One region of the Rhizobium azibense genome, then DNA from elsewhere that is predicted to be linked to it. Evidence: riboswitches for the same ligand, from Rfam matches in the RefSeq annotation. Region 1 holds a riboswitch; the other holds the start of a gene.
What was found. Region 1 has a riboswitch for S-adenosylmethionine ahead of EV130_RS10805 (O-succinylhomoserine sulfhydrylase). Riboswitches for the same ligand answer to the same signal wherever they lie in the genome.
Positions count from the first base shown of each region.

Region 1 (5,918 bases):
GGCCATGATGCCGACCGTGCGGTCGAGGGTGCCGATTGCGTGGTAACCGATACCTGGGTCTCCATGAATCAGGAACATCGGGCCCGCGGTCACAACGTTTTCCAGCCCTATCAAGTCAACGCGGCTTTGATGGCAAAGGCCGGCAAGGACGCATTGTTCATGCATTGCCTGCCCGCCCATCGTGGCGAGGAAGTGACGGATGAAGTGATCGACGGCCGGCAATCCGTGGTTTTTGACGAGGCGGAAAACCGTCTTCACGCTCAAAAATCGATTCTTGCATGGTGCCTGGGAGTGATCTGAACCATACTGGGCGCCACCTTTGGCCTGATGGCCTCGTGGCCGCGCGAGTGGAGAGACTTCTGGTCTGCCGCTCGGACTACTAGGAGTAAGACCATGGCAGAAACCGCAAGTGCTCTCGGCGAATTCGATTTCGCCGGTGATGATCACGTTGTCCCGTTCCAGGTAGAGGGCCTCGATGTGCGCGGCCGCGCTGTCCAGCTCGGTCCCATGCTGGATGCAATCCTCGAGCGTCATCACTATCCGGCACCCGTTGCCCGGCTGCTGGCCGAAGTTATCGTGCTGACGGTGCTTCTTGGAACGTCGCTCAAGTTCGAAGGCAAGTTCACGGTGCAGACCAAGGGCGATGGCCCTGTCGACCTCCTCGTCGCGGATTTCGCGACGCCGGAGAACGTGCGTGCCTATGCGCGCTTCGATCAGGCCCTGCTCGACAAGGCAGTCGCCGCCGACCAAACCGAGCCGGAACAGCTTCTTGGCAAGGGCGTGCTGGCTTTCACCATCGACCAGGGCAAGTTCAGCCAGCCCTACCAGGGCATCGTCGCACTCGACGGCACCTCGCTCGAGGATATTGCCGGCACATATTTCCGTCAGTCGGAGCAAATCCCGACGCGCGTGCGCCTGGCTGCCGCCGAATTGTTTGACCGCGACGAGGCGGGGAAGGCGCGCCACCGCTGGCGCGCCGGCGGACTCGTTGCGCAGTTTTTGCCGGAAGCGCCGGAGCGCATGCGCCAGCCTGACCTCCACGGCGGCGACGGTGATAACGCTGCGCTGGCACACAAGGAAGACGACGCCTGGACCGAAGCGCGAACGTTGGTCGACACCATCGATGCGGACGAACTGACGGATCCGCAGGTCGGCATCGAACGCCTGCTCTTCCGTCTCTTCCACGAGCGTGGCGTGCGTGTTTTCAGTACCCGGGCAGTATTCGACCGCTGCAGCTGCTCGCGTGAGAAGATCAAAAATGTGCTGAAGGGCTTTTCGGACGACGAGATCGACGCCAGCCAGGAGAATGGCGAGATTGCCGTTACCTGCGAATTCTGTTCCACGACCTACCGGTTTGAGGTCGTGGAAGTCGCATCGGCTGCTGAATGATCAATTCAGCACCCTGAGCAGCCCGGGAGAGTCCAGCGAGAAGGCGGGTATTTCGACATCGAAAAGCTCGCCGTCCTCCGTTTCCATCTGGTAGTGCCCGAACATGAGGCCAGAAGGCGTATCGAGCGGACATCCGGAGGAGTATTCGTAGGTGTCGCCAGGTTCCAGCCGGGGCTGCTCGCCGACGACGCCAGGACCGGTCACCTCGTCCACCAGGCCGTTCTGATCGGTGATGTTCCAGTAGCGATTGATGAGCCGCACCGTCAGGTCCGAATTATTGCTGATCACGATCCGATAGCCCCAGACATAGCGATCATCATCCGGATCGGATTGCTCCTCCAGATAAAATGGCTCGACGACAACTTCGATATCTCGTGTGAGGGCGCGGTACATGCCTTACACCATAGCCAGGATATGTTACCCGTATCTTATACAGCGCTCGATCCGTCAAGAAACGGCACACGCATCATCCTTCAAACCGCGATGATTGCACGTCGTTTCGAGCATTAATCCTAATTTTCGAAGTTAATTCCCGTATTAATGCGGAACTCCTGCGACATTTCTTAGGTGGAGCATGTGGCCGGACCGGCAAGGTCCGGCCGTCGCTATTGCAGTCAGGACTTAACGTTTGAAAGAGCCTGAGCGAAATCATCGATCAGGTCCTCGACATCTTCGATGCCGAGCGAAAGGCGAACGGTGCCGGGGGAAATGCCGAGTTCGGCGCGGGCGTCATCGCTCAGGTTCTTGTGCGTCGTGGTGGCCGGATGCGTGATCAGGCTCTTTGAATCGCCGAGATTGTTCGAGATTTTGATGATATCGAGCGCATTCTGCAGCGCGAAGGCTGCTTCCTTCCCGCCCTTCAGCTCGAAGGCGACGAGCGTCGATCCGCCGGACATCTGCCTGGCGATGATATCGGCTTGCGGATGATCCTTGCGGCCCGGATAGATCACCTTGGCCACCTGCTTCTGTTCGGCAAGGAAGTCCGCGATCCTGGCGGCACTAGCCGTTTGCTGCTTGACGCGAAGCGGTAGGGTTTCGATGCCTTTCAGAAGCGTCCAGGCATTGAACGGCGACATGGCCGGACCGGTATGGCGGAAATAGTCGTGCAGGTTTTCGTCGATCCATTCCTTGTCTGAAAGGACGACGCCGCCGAGGCAGCGGCCCTGGCCGTCGATATGCTTGGTCGCGGAATAGACGACGATATGGGCGCCAAGTTCCAGGGGCTTCTGGAAGAGCGGCGTTGCGAAGACGTTGTCGACGACTACCTTGGCGCCGATCTGGTCGGCGAGCCTGGCGACGCCTGCGATGTCGACTACTTCCAGCGTCGGATTCGTCGGGCTTTCAAGGAAGAAGACCTTTGTGGCCGGGCGGATTGCTTTCTCCCAGTTTTCGAGATAGCGGCCGTCGATGAGCGTACATTCGATGCCGTATTTGGGTGCAAGCGTTTCGACCACCCACCGGCAGGAGCCGAAGAGCGCGCGGGCGGCAACGATATGGTCGCCAGCCTTCAACTGGCAGAGAATCGCCGCGGTGACGGCAGCCATGCCGGAAGCGGTGGCGCGGGCGTCTTCGGCGCCTTCAAGAGCGCACATGCGCTTTTCGAACATATCGTTGGTAGGGCTTCCGTATCGGGCATAGATAAAGCCGTCTGTCTCACCCTTGAAGCGCGCTTCCGCAGCTTCAGAAGTCTCATAGACGAAACCTTGCGTCAGGAAGATCGCTTCCGAAGTCTCGCCATATTGCGAGCGCAACGTCCCTTCGTGAACGAGTTGGGTTGCCGGGCGCCAAGTCTTGCTCATGCCATCACCACCTTCAAACAACAAAAAAACCGGCCGCAAATGCAGACCGGTTTCATACCCGGTCTTTTTAGCCACTTCTTTAACGTGGCTGCAAGCCGACCGGCCAAATCACCACGGGATAAAGCTGCAATACTGCTGTTAGCTTCTTGCGTCAATTCCTTGAGTTTGGTTTTGTCTGGGGCAAATTATGGATGGAGCATGATGGCTCGCGAAACTGGAATCTTGGCCGATCGCGCAATTGCGGCGCTGTTTGAATTGGGCCGCCTCACGAGTGAGCGGGAACTGGACCGCGATCAGATTCAGCCGGCAAGCCTGGACCTGCGCCTGGGCGCCAGGGCGTTCCGCGTCCGGGCAAGTTTCATGCCGGGCCCCTCGCATCTCGTTGCCGACAAGCTCGACCGGCTGAGCCTGCACGTCATCGACCTTTCCGAAGGTGCCGTGCTCGAAACGGGCTGCGTCTATATTGTGCCCCTCATGGAGCGGCTCGATCTTCCCGCTGAAATGTCCGCCTCGGCCAACCCCAAGAGCTCGACCGGCCGCCTCGACATCTTCACCCGTGTCATTACCGACTACGCGCAGGAATTTGACAAGATTCCTGCCGGTTATTCTGGCCCGCTCTACCTGGAAATCAGCCCGCGCACGTTCCCGGTCGTCGTGCGCCGCGGCTCGCGCCTCTCGCAGATCCGCTTCCGCGTCGGGCATTCAATTCTGGGCGAGCCGGAACTGCAGGCGCTGCATGATGCAGAAACGCTGGTTGCAAGCTCCAAGCCGAACGTTTCCGGCGGCGGCATTGCGCTGTCGATCGATCTGGCGGGCGACAAGGATGGCCTGATCGGCTACCGCGGCAAGCATCACACGGCCGTCGTCGATGTCGATAAGAAGGCTGAGCACGATATCTTCGATTTCTGGGAGCCGCTTTACAGCCGCGGCCGCAACGAACTGATCCTCGATCCGGATGAGTTCTATATCCTCGTTTCGCGTGAAGCCGTACATGTTCCGCCGCACTACGCAGCCGAGATGACACCCTTTGATCCGCTCGTCGGCGAGTTCCGCGTGCATTACGCCGGCTTCTTCGATCCAGGTTTCGGCCACGCGCCTGCCGGCGGCATGGGCAGTCGCGCCGTTCTCGAAGTCCGCAGCCATGAAGTGCCCTTCATTCTGGAAGACGGCCAGATCGTCGGCCGCCTGGTTTACGAGCACATGCTGGAGAAGCCCGAAAGCCTCTATGGCTCCGGTCTTGGATCGAACTACCAGGCCCAGGGACTGAAACTGTCGAAGCACTTCCGCATCTGAGAGCCTTGACACCGCCATCCTTCTGTTGGAAGGCTTCTGTCATCGCGGGTGTAGCTCAATGGTAGAGCAGCAGCTTCCCAAGCTGAATACGAGGGTTCGATTCCCTTCACCCGCTCCAGCTGTCTTTTTGTCCAGCCCGGATACATCGGCAACAGATCGAATGACACCTGCCGCTTCCCCGCAGCGCCATGTAATCATGTGTCTCGAAGACCGGCATAGGGCGTAGAAGCGCATGCCAGCTTCGCAAAACGCTTTCCGGTTCTTAGGGCAGAACAAGTCGCGCAGAAAGCGGGCCACGAATGAGCGAATAAGAGCGGCACGGGCCAGCAGATGGAAGGCTGCCGGAAAGATCTCTGGAATTCGCATCGGTTGCCGTGTCGGTTCGCCCTCTTTCTGGGATAACGCTGCCTGTCGACACGCTGGACCATAGAGATGCCGTGAAAGCGGCTGCAGCGAACGAAGACTGGAGTTGGATGGGTTGAGCTTGACACCAATACCCCGCCGCCTTTCCCAGCCTTCTATAAAGGGGAAGCGCGCTGCAGGCACGCTCCTGGTTTGCGTTCACGATCCCGTTTCGATCGGACGGGTTCAACGCCCTGTATCGGCGGCGTCACGCGCTTTGCGCCGCGCTCGGACGGAGGAGTGCCCGTGCCGGAGCCGTGCTGGTGGTGCCACTCAAAATTCTGTCCAGTCGGCCTCCTTGTTTTGCGAAGCGCTGTTCATGCCGAATGCGCCGGCAAGCTTGCTGCCAAGCGCGCGGGCAGGCGAAGCGGCGGGCCGCGTGCTCACTGTCGCCACGCGGATTGGGGGTTTTGAAACCGGCGCCGGGCGGGTCGCCACAGGCCGTGCTGGTGCTTGCGGCGTCGAACGTGCCGCTGCGATGAAGCTGTCCGTTCCGCCCAGCTTGAACTGGCCGAGCAGTTCGTTCAGTGCGGCGGCCTCCGTTGCCAGGCTGTGGCTTGCTGCCGTGCTCTCTTCGACCATGGCGGCATTCTGCTGCGTGCCCTGGTCCATGGTGTTCACGGCCGTATTGATTTCCTGCAGGCCTGTCGATTGTTCACGGGAAGCCTCCGCGATCGCATGGACGTGCTGGTTGATCTCCTGCACCTCATGAACGATGGCGTCGAGCGCCTTGCCAGTTTCGCTGACCAGGGCAACGCCGGTCTGGACATGTGTGCCGGAATTGGTGATCAGCGACTTGATCTCCCTTGCCGCATTCGCCGAACGCTGCGCCAGTTCGCGCACTTCCTGGGCAACGACCGCAAAGCCCTTGCCCGCTTCACCTGCACGAGCTGCCTCGACGCCGGCATTGAGCGCGAGAAGGTTCGTCTGGAAGGCGATGTCGTCGATCACGCCGATGATATTGCTGATCTCGGCCGAGGACTGTTCGATCTGCTGCATCGCCTTGACGGCATTGCGGACGACTTCGCCGGACTT
Region 1 covers NZ_SMBJ01000004.1:86,307-92,224, reverse strand. The annotation lists gene argF (ornithine carbamoyltransferase) at 1-300, shown strand, start outside; gene EV130_RS10815 (Hsp33 family molecular chaperone) at 394-1,389, shown strand; gene apaG (Co2+/Mg2+ efflux protein ApaG) at 1,390-1,782, opposite strand; gene EV130_RS10805 (O-succinylhomoserine sulfhydrylase) at 2,004-3,188, opposite strand; SAM riboswitch at 3,235-3,313, opposite strand; gene EV130_RS10800 (2'-deoxycytidine 5'-triphosphate deaminase) at 3,387-4,481, shown strand; tRNA gene EV130_RS10795 (tRNA-Gly) at 4,526-4,599, shown strand; gene EV130_RS10790 (methyl-accepting chemotaxis protein) at 5,157-5,918, opposite strand, start outside.

Region 2 (5,918 bases), on a different contig from region 1:
GTGCTGGCGCCTGAGCCGGATATTCTCCTGCTTGATGAGCCGACGAACCATCTCGACCTTCCGACCATCGAATGGCTGGAGGGCGAACTCCAAAAGAGCCGCAGCGCGCTGGTCCTGATTTCCCACGACCGCCGTTTCCTCGAAAGGGTCTCGACGGCGACCGTCTGGCTCGACCGGGGCATGTCGCGGCGGCTCGACCGCGGCTTTGCCCATTTCGAAACCTGGCGTGACCAGGTGCTCGAGGCGGAAGAACTGGAGCAGCACAAGCTCGGCAAGGCGATCGAACGCGAGGAGCACTGGCTGCGCTACGGCGTAACCGCGCGTCGCAAGCGCAATATGCGCCGCCTCGGCGAGTTGCAGACCATGCGTTCGCAGTATCGTGGCCACAAGGGGCCGCAGGGGACCGTGCAGGCTTCCGTGTCCGAGGCGCAGGAATCCGGCAAGCTGGTGATCGAAGCGAGAAAGATCACCAAGACCTTCGGTGACCGCCAAATCGTTGCGCCCTTCTCGATCCGCGTCAATCGCGGCGATTGCATCGGTCTGGTCGGACCAAACGGCGCGGGCAAGACGACGCTTCTGAAGATGCTGACGGGACAGCTCGCGCCAGACAGCGGCACGGTGAAGCTCGGGACCAATCTCGAGATCGCAACGCTCGACCAAAAGCGCGAAGATCTCGATCTGGAGGATACGCTCGCGCACTACCTGACCGACGGGCGCGGCGAGAACCTGCTTGTGAACGGGGAGCAACGGCACGTCACCGGCTATATGAAGGAGTTCCTGTTCCAGCCGGAGCAGGCGCGCACGCCGATCAAGAACCTGTCAGGCGGTGAGCGCGCGCGGCTGATGCTGGCGCGTATCCTCGCGCGCCCGACCAATCTTCTGATCCTCGATGAACCGACCAACGACCTCGATCTCGAGACGCTGGACCTGCTGCAGGAAATCGTCGCCGGCTTCCCGGGCACGGTCATCCTCGTGAGCCACGACCGCGACTTCCTCGACCGCACGGTGACCTCGACCATCGCACCCGCCGTCCCCGACGCGCCTGATGGACGCTGGATCGAATATGCCGGGGGCTATTCCGACATGCTTGCCCAGCGCAAGGGCGCAATGGAGGAGCGCAAGCAAGCCGACAAGGCCACGGAGAAGCCGAAAACCGGGACTGCTGCGGGCGTGGCAGATGTCTCCAGGGGCAAAGGCAAGCTCTCCTACAAGCAGAAATTCGCGCTCGAGACCCTGCCCAAGGAAATGGCCAAGGCAGAAGCTGAAATCGCCAGGCGCGAAGCAAAGATGGCCGACCCCGATCTCTTCAGCAAAGATACTGCCACCTTCAACCGGCTTGCGGCGGAAATGGAAAAGTTGCGCGACAGCCTGACGAAGATGGAAGAAGAATGGCTGGAGCTTGAAATGCTGCGCGAGGAGCTGGAGGGCTAGCGGCTCGAGGGTTGATGCGATTCTGTCTCGCTCATCGTTTCAGACGTCGCGCAGGCCCTGTCTGTCCTTGCTTCGACGCGTGGCACTGCGAATGCTCAAACGACCGGCGCAGGTGCGTGTGCCGTGCCAGTTCCCGCTGCCGGAAGGGCCGGCTGGTCGATCTTGGCCGCCAGTGGATGCAAATGCAATGTACGTGGATTGAAGGTTTCGAGGTAGGCCTCAGACCGTCCGATATAAATCATGGTGGAATCGGACAGCGTCGTCAGCAGTGCCATCAGGGTGGATTGCCATTCCGGCTCAAGGCCCTCCAGCACTTCGTCGAAGATGATCCAGCGCGGCCGCGCCAGCAGCAGGCGGGCAAAGCCGATCGCCTTCTGCTCATCGGAGTCAAGTATCTTGTCCCAGCGGGCCCGTCTATCGAGACGCGCAATGAGGTGGCCAAGGCCGGCTTTCTTGAGCGCTGCTTCGACGTCCTCGCTCTTGTAGGTGTCCACCGGTTCGGGAAAGGACAGCGCTTCGCGCAACGTGCCACCGGGCACATAGGCCACCTCTGGAACGAAAAGCATCCCGTCGGTGGGCGGCAACCCTATCTTGCCGCTGCCGCAGGGCCAGAGGCCGGCAAGCGCCTGGAACAGCAGCTTGCGGTTCACATTGTGATCGCCGTTGATCATGACCTTCTCGCCGGCCCTGATCGTGACATCCGTCTCGCGGACGGCAAAGCCGCCGCACAGATCGATCTCTTCGCCGAGCTTGGCGGCGATCATGAGATTCTTCAGGGTTAGCGTATCCGCGTTATCCTCGTAGGCGATCGCATTCTTCGGATTGATGGGCTCGTCCATGCCGTGCAAGGCATGGCGGAAATCCGTCACGCGCATCAGCGTCGCGCGCCACTCGGCGATCGCGGCGAAATTAGCAACATACCAGCGCAGGGCGGTATTGACCTGGTTGAAGGCGCCGACGGACATCATCAACTCGCCGAAGGTCAGGCTCCCCGAAAAATAGGCGGGAGCCGCGACGATGATCGGGACGACGATGACCAGCCAGCCGTAGCCGGCAGAAACCCAGGTGAGGTTGGTGTTGGCCATGGTCAGGCGCTTCAGGATGGCAAGTACCGAAGTGATATCCTCATTGATCCGCCGACGTTCGTTTTCCTCGCCGCGGGCCACGGTAATCGCCGGCATGTTCTCGTTGGCATGCATGAGCGAAAAGCGAAGCTCCGCTTCCTTGGAGAAGCGGTCGGCATTCAATATCACCAGCTTTCGGCCGACGATCTGGCTGAGGATCGAGGCGGATGCCGCATAGAAGATCGCGGCCCAGACCATATAGCCCGGAATGGCAAAGGCGTAGGTGCGAAAATGGAAGACGAAACCGCTCGAAAGCTCCCAGAGAACGCCGATGAAACTGACGAGCAGGATCGTCGACTGGATGAGGCCGAGCGTCAGGCCGGTCGTGCTTTCTGCAAGATTGCGGGCGTCTTCATGCAGCCGCTGATCCGGGTTTACGCCGATCAGGCCGGTTGAGGCGAGACGCAGCGCACGCTTGCGCTTCAGCCAATGATCCACGAGGTCACGGGTCAGCCCTTCGCGCATATAAAGCGCGGTCATCTGGTTGAGCCACGCCTGGCCGACGTTCATGAGCAATAGCGAACCGGCAATCAGCGCGAAGACCTGGAGCTGATGGAAGAATTCGCCAACGTCGCGGCGCTGCAGGGAATCGTAGAACGGCGCGTTCCAGCGGTTCAAGATGACCTGGCCATAGGCCGTCGCCAGAATTACGGCGAGCAGAATCGAGGCGAGAAGCAGAATCCTTCCGCGGACTTTGGAATCCCAGAATGCCGCGAACATCAGTTTCAGGCGGTATCCGAGGCTGAGTTCGAAACCTACTCTATCCTGCCCTTGAATGCTCGGCCTGCCTTCGACGTCGTCTGCCATTATGCCCTTCCATGCGGACAATGATGATCCTTGCTTAACATGGTGACCCGCCCTGTCCATCAACAGATTTTACCAGTCATTAACGCGTGAGTTACCTTGGTTCAACGCGGCCCTTCAGAATTGCGATTGATTCGCGTGGGCTCCGGCGCTATTTAATGTTTTCCGTGGTGATTTGGCCGGCCGGCTTGCAGCCACGTTAAATAAGTCGCTAAAGGGCCGCGTGCGGACCGGTAGCGATTCTCTCGCCGCCGGTTTTTTATTTGCCGGTACCTTTTGTTGTGACTGAGTGACCGCAATGCCCATCAAGATCCCCGATACTCTGCCCGCTTTCGAGACCCTCGTTCATGAGGGCGTGCGGGTGATGACCGAAACGGCGGCGATCCGTCAGGATATCCGCCCTTTGCAGATCGGGCTTCTCAATCTCATGCCGAACAAGGTCAAGACGGAGTTGCAGATGGCGCGCCTTGTGGGCGCTTCGCCGCTTCAGGTGGAGCTCTCGCTGGTCCGCATTGGAAACCATCGGGCCAAGAACACATCCGAAGACCACCTGCTCGCCTTCTACCAGACCTGGGAGGAGGTAAGGCATCGCAAGTTCGACGGCTTCATCATCACTGGCGCGCCGATCGAAACCCTGCCTTACGAGGACGTGACCTACTGGACGGAGATGAAGAAGATCTTCGATTGGACCGAGACGAACGTTCACTCGAGCATGAATGTCTGCTGGGGCGCAATGGCGGCAATCTACCATTTCCATAAGGTTCCGAAATACGAGCTGAAGGAAAAGGCCTTCGGTGTCTATCGGCACAAGAACCTCAAGCCTTCATCCGTCTACCTCAATGGCTTTTCCGACAATTTCGAAGTGCCCGTATCGCGCTGGACCGAGGTCCGGCGCGCCGATATCGACAGATCCGAAACCCTCGAAGTCCTCATGGAATCCGATGAGATGGGCGTGTGCCTCGTGCATGAGGAAAAAGGCAAGCGGCTCTACATGTTCAATCATGTTGAATACGATTCAACATCGCTTTCCGACGAATATTTCCGTGACGTGAATGCCGGCGTGCCGATCAAGATGCCGCATAACTATTTCCCGCATAACGATCCGTCGCTTGCGCCGCAGAACCGCTGGCGCAGCCATGCGCATCTGCTCTTCGGCAATTGGATCAATGAAATCTACCAGACGACGCCCTATAATCTCGACGAGATCGGTACAAGAAAGTGAACTGCACCCGCCGCTGACCTTGTTGCGGCGGTGTTTTCTTTTAGTGTTGATGGTTGCGGTCCTCGGCAAATGGAGGCAGGTTCGCGGACCTGAAACCAATACAGATTTGGGATTGCGAACTATGTCGGAAAAGCTTGAACGGGAAGTTTTCGGAACGACGAAGGATGGCGAAACCGTCCATCGTGTCGAAATCAGGGGCGGCGGCCTTACAGCCAGGATCATGTCTTGGGGGGCAGTCATCCAGGATCTCCGGCTCGACGGCCATGATGCGCCTCTCATGCTCGGCTTCGACGACTTTGCCAGCTATCCGTCACATTCCTCCTATTTTGGTGCAACGCCCGGCCGCTGTGCCAACCGCATCGGCGGCGGCAAGTTTACCCTCGACGGCAGGGCCCATCAGCTCGAGCTCAATGAAAAGGGCGTTTCGCATCTGCATGGCGGCAGCGACAATATCGCCAAGCGCAACTGGACGATTGTCGAACACGATGTTGATTATGTCGTCTTGAAGATCGTCGATCCGGACGGTCGCGCAGGCTATCCAGGCAACTGCACGGTCCAGGCAACCTACCGTGTGCATGGCAATGGCGAGTTTTCTGTGGTCTACGAGACGACCACCGACCGGCCGACGCTCGCCAATGTCTGCCAGCACGCCTATTTCAATCTCGACGGCCGCGAAGATGCGCTCGGCCACGACATCATGATCGCTGCCGATCATTATCTACCGACTGACGAGAAGCAAATCCCGACCGGCGAGGTCCGAAACGTCGAAGGTACGGTTTTCGACTTCCGCGAAATGGCCCCGATGAAGCGATTCGATGAACGCGGCGAGCAGGTGCTTTACGATCACAATTTCTGCCTTTCGACGGAACGCACGGCCAAGCGCTCCGTCGCACTGGCGCGCAGCGTCAATTCCGGTGTCTCGCTTGAGGTTAGAACCACCGAACCGGGCGTGCAATTCTATGCGGGATTCAAGCTCGACGTAGCGGTAGCAGGCATCGGCGGTCGGAAATACGGGCCGTTCGCCGGTTTCTGCCTCGAAACGCAGGTCTGGCCGGATGCGGTCAATCACGAGGGCTTTCCGAACGCGGTGCTGCGCCCAGGCGAGGTGTTGCGGCAGGAAACGGACTACATCTTCACGAAAAGCTGATCTTCGCGGCCATTCGATCCTGATAAACCATCGCGCCGTCACGAGGGTTCATCTTTTTCGAGGTTCGAGATTCGACTTGATAAGTGGTTCTAAATAGGTTCTATGGTTGATCCATGGATAGAACCAGTCTGATAGCGGAGCTCGATGCCCGCAGTCTACGCGACGAAACGATGACGGGACCGCTTTACAA
Region 2 covers NZ_SMBJ01000007.1:230,481-236,398, forward strand. The annotation lists gene EV130_RS19145 (ABC-F family ATP-binding cassette domain-containing protein) at 1-1,431, shown strand, start outside; gene EV130_RS19150 (ABC transporter ATP-binding protein/permease) at 1,527-3,362, opposite strand; SAM riboswitch at 3,517-3,594, shown strand; gene metA (homoserine O-acetyltransferase MetA) at 3,658-4,581, shown strand; gene EV130_RS19160 (aldose epimerase family protein) at 4,703-5,728, shown strand; gene EV130_RS19165 (GntR family transcriptional regulator) at 5,842-5,918, shown strand, end outside.
Region 2: linked by a shared signal. The riboswitch ahead of metA (homoserine O-acetyltransferase MetA) and the one ahead of EV130_RS10805 (O-succinylhomoserine sulfhydrylase) in region 1 are both predicted to bind S-adenosylmethionine.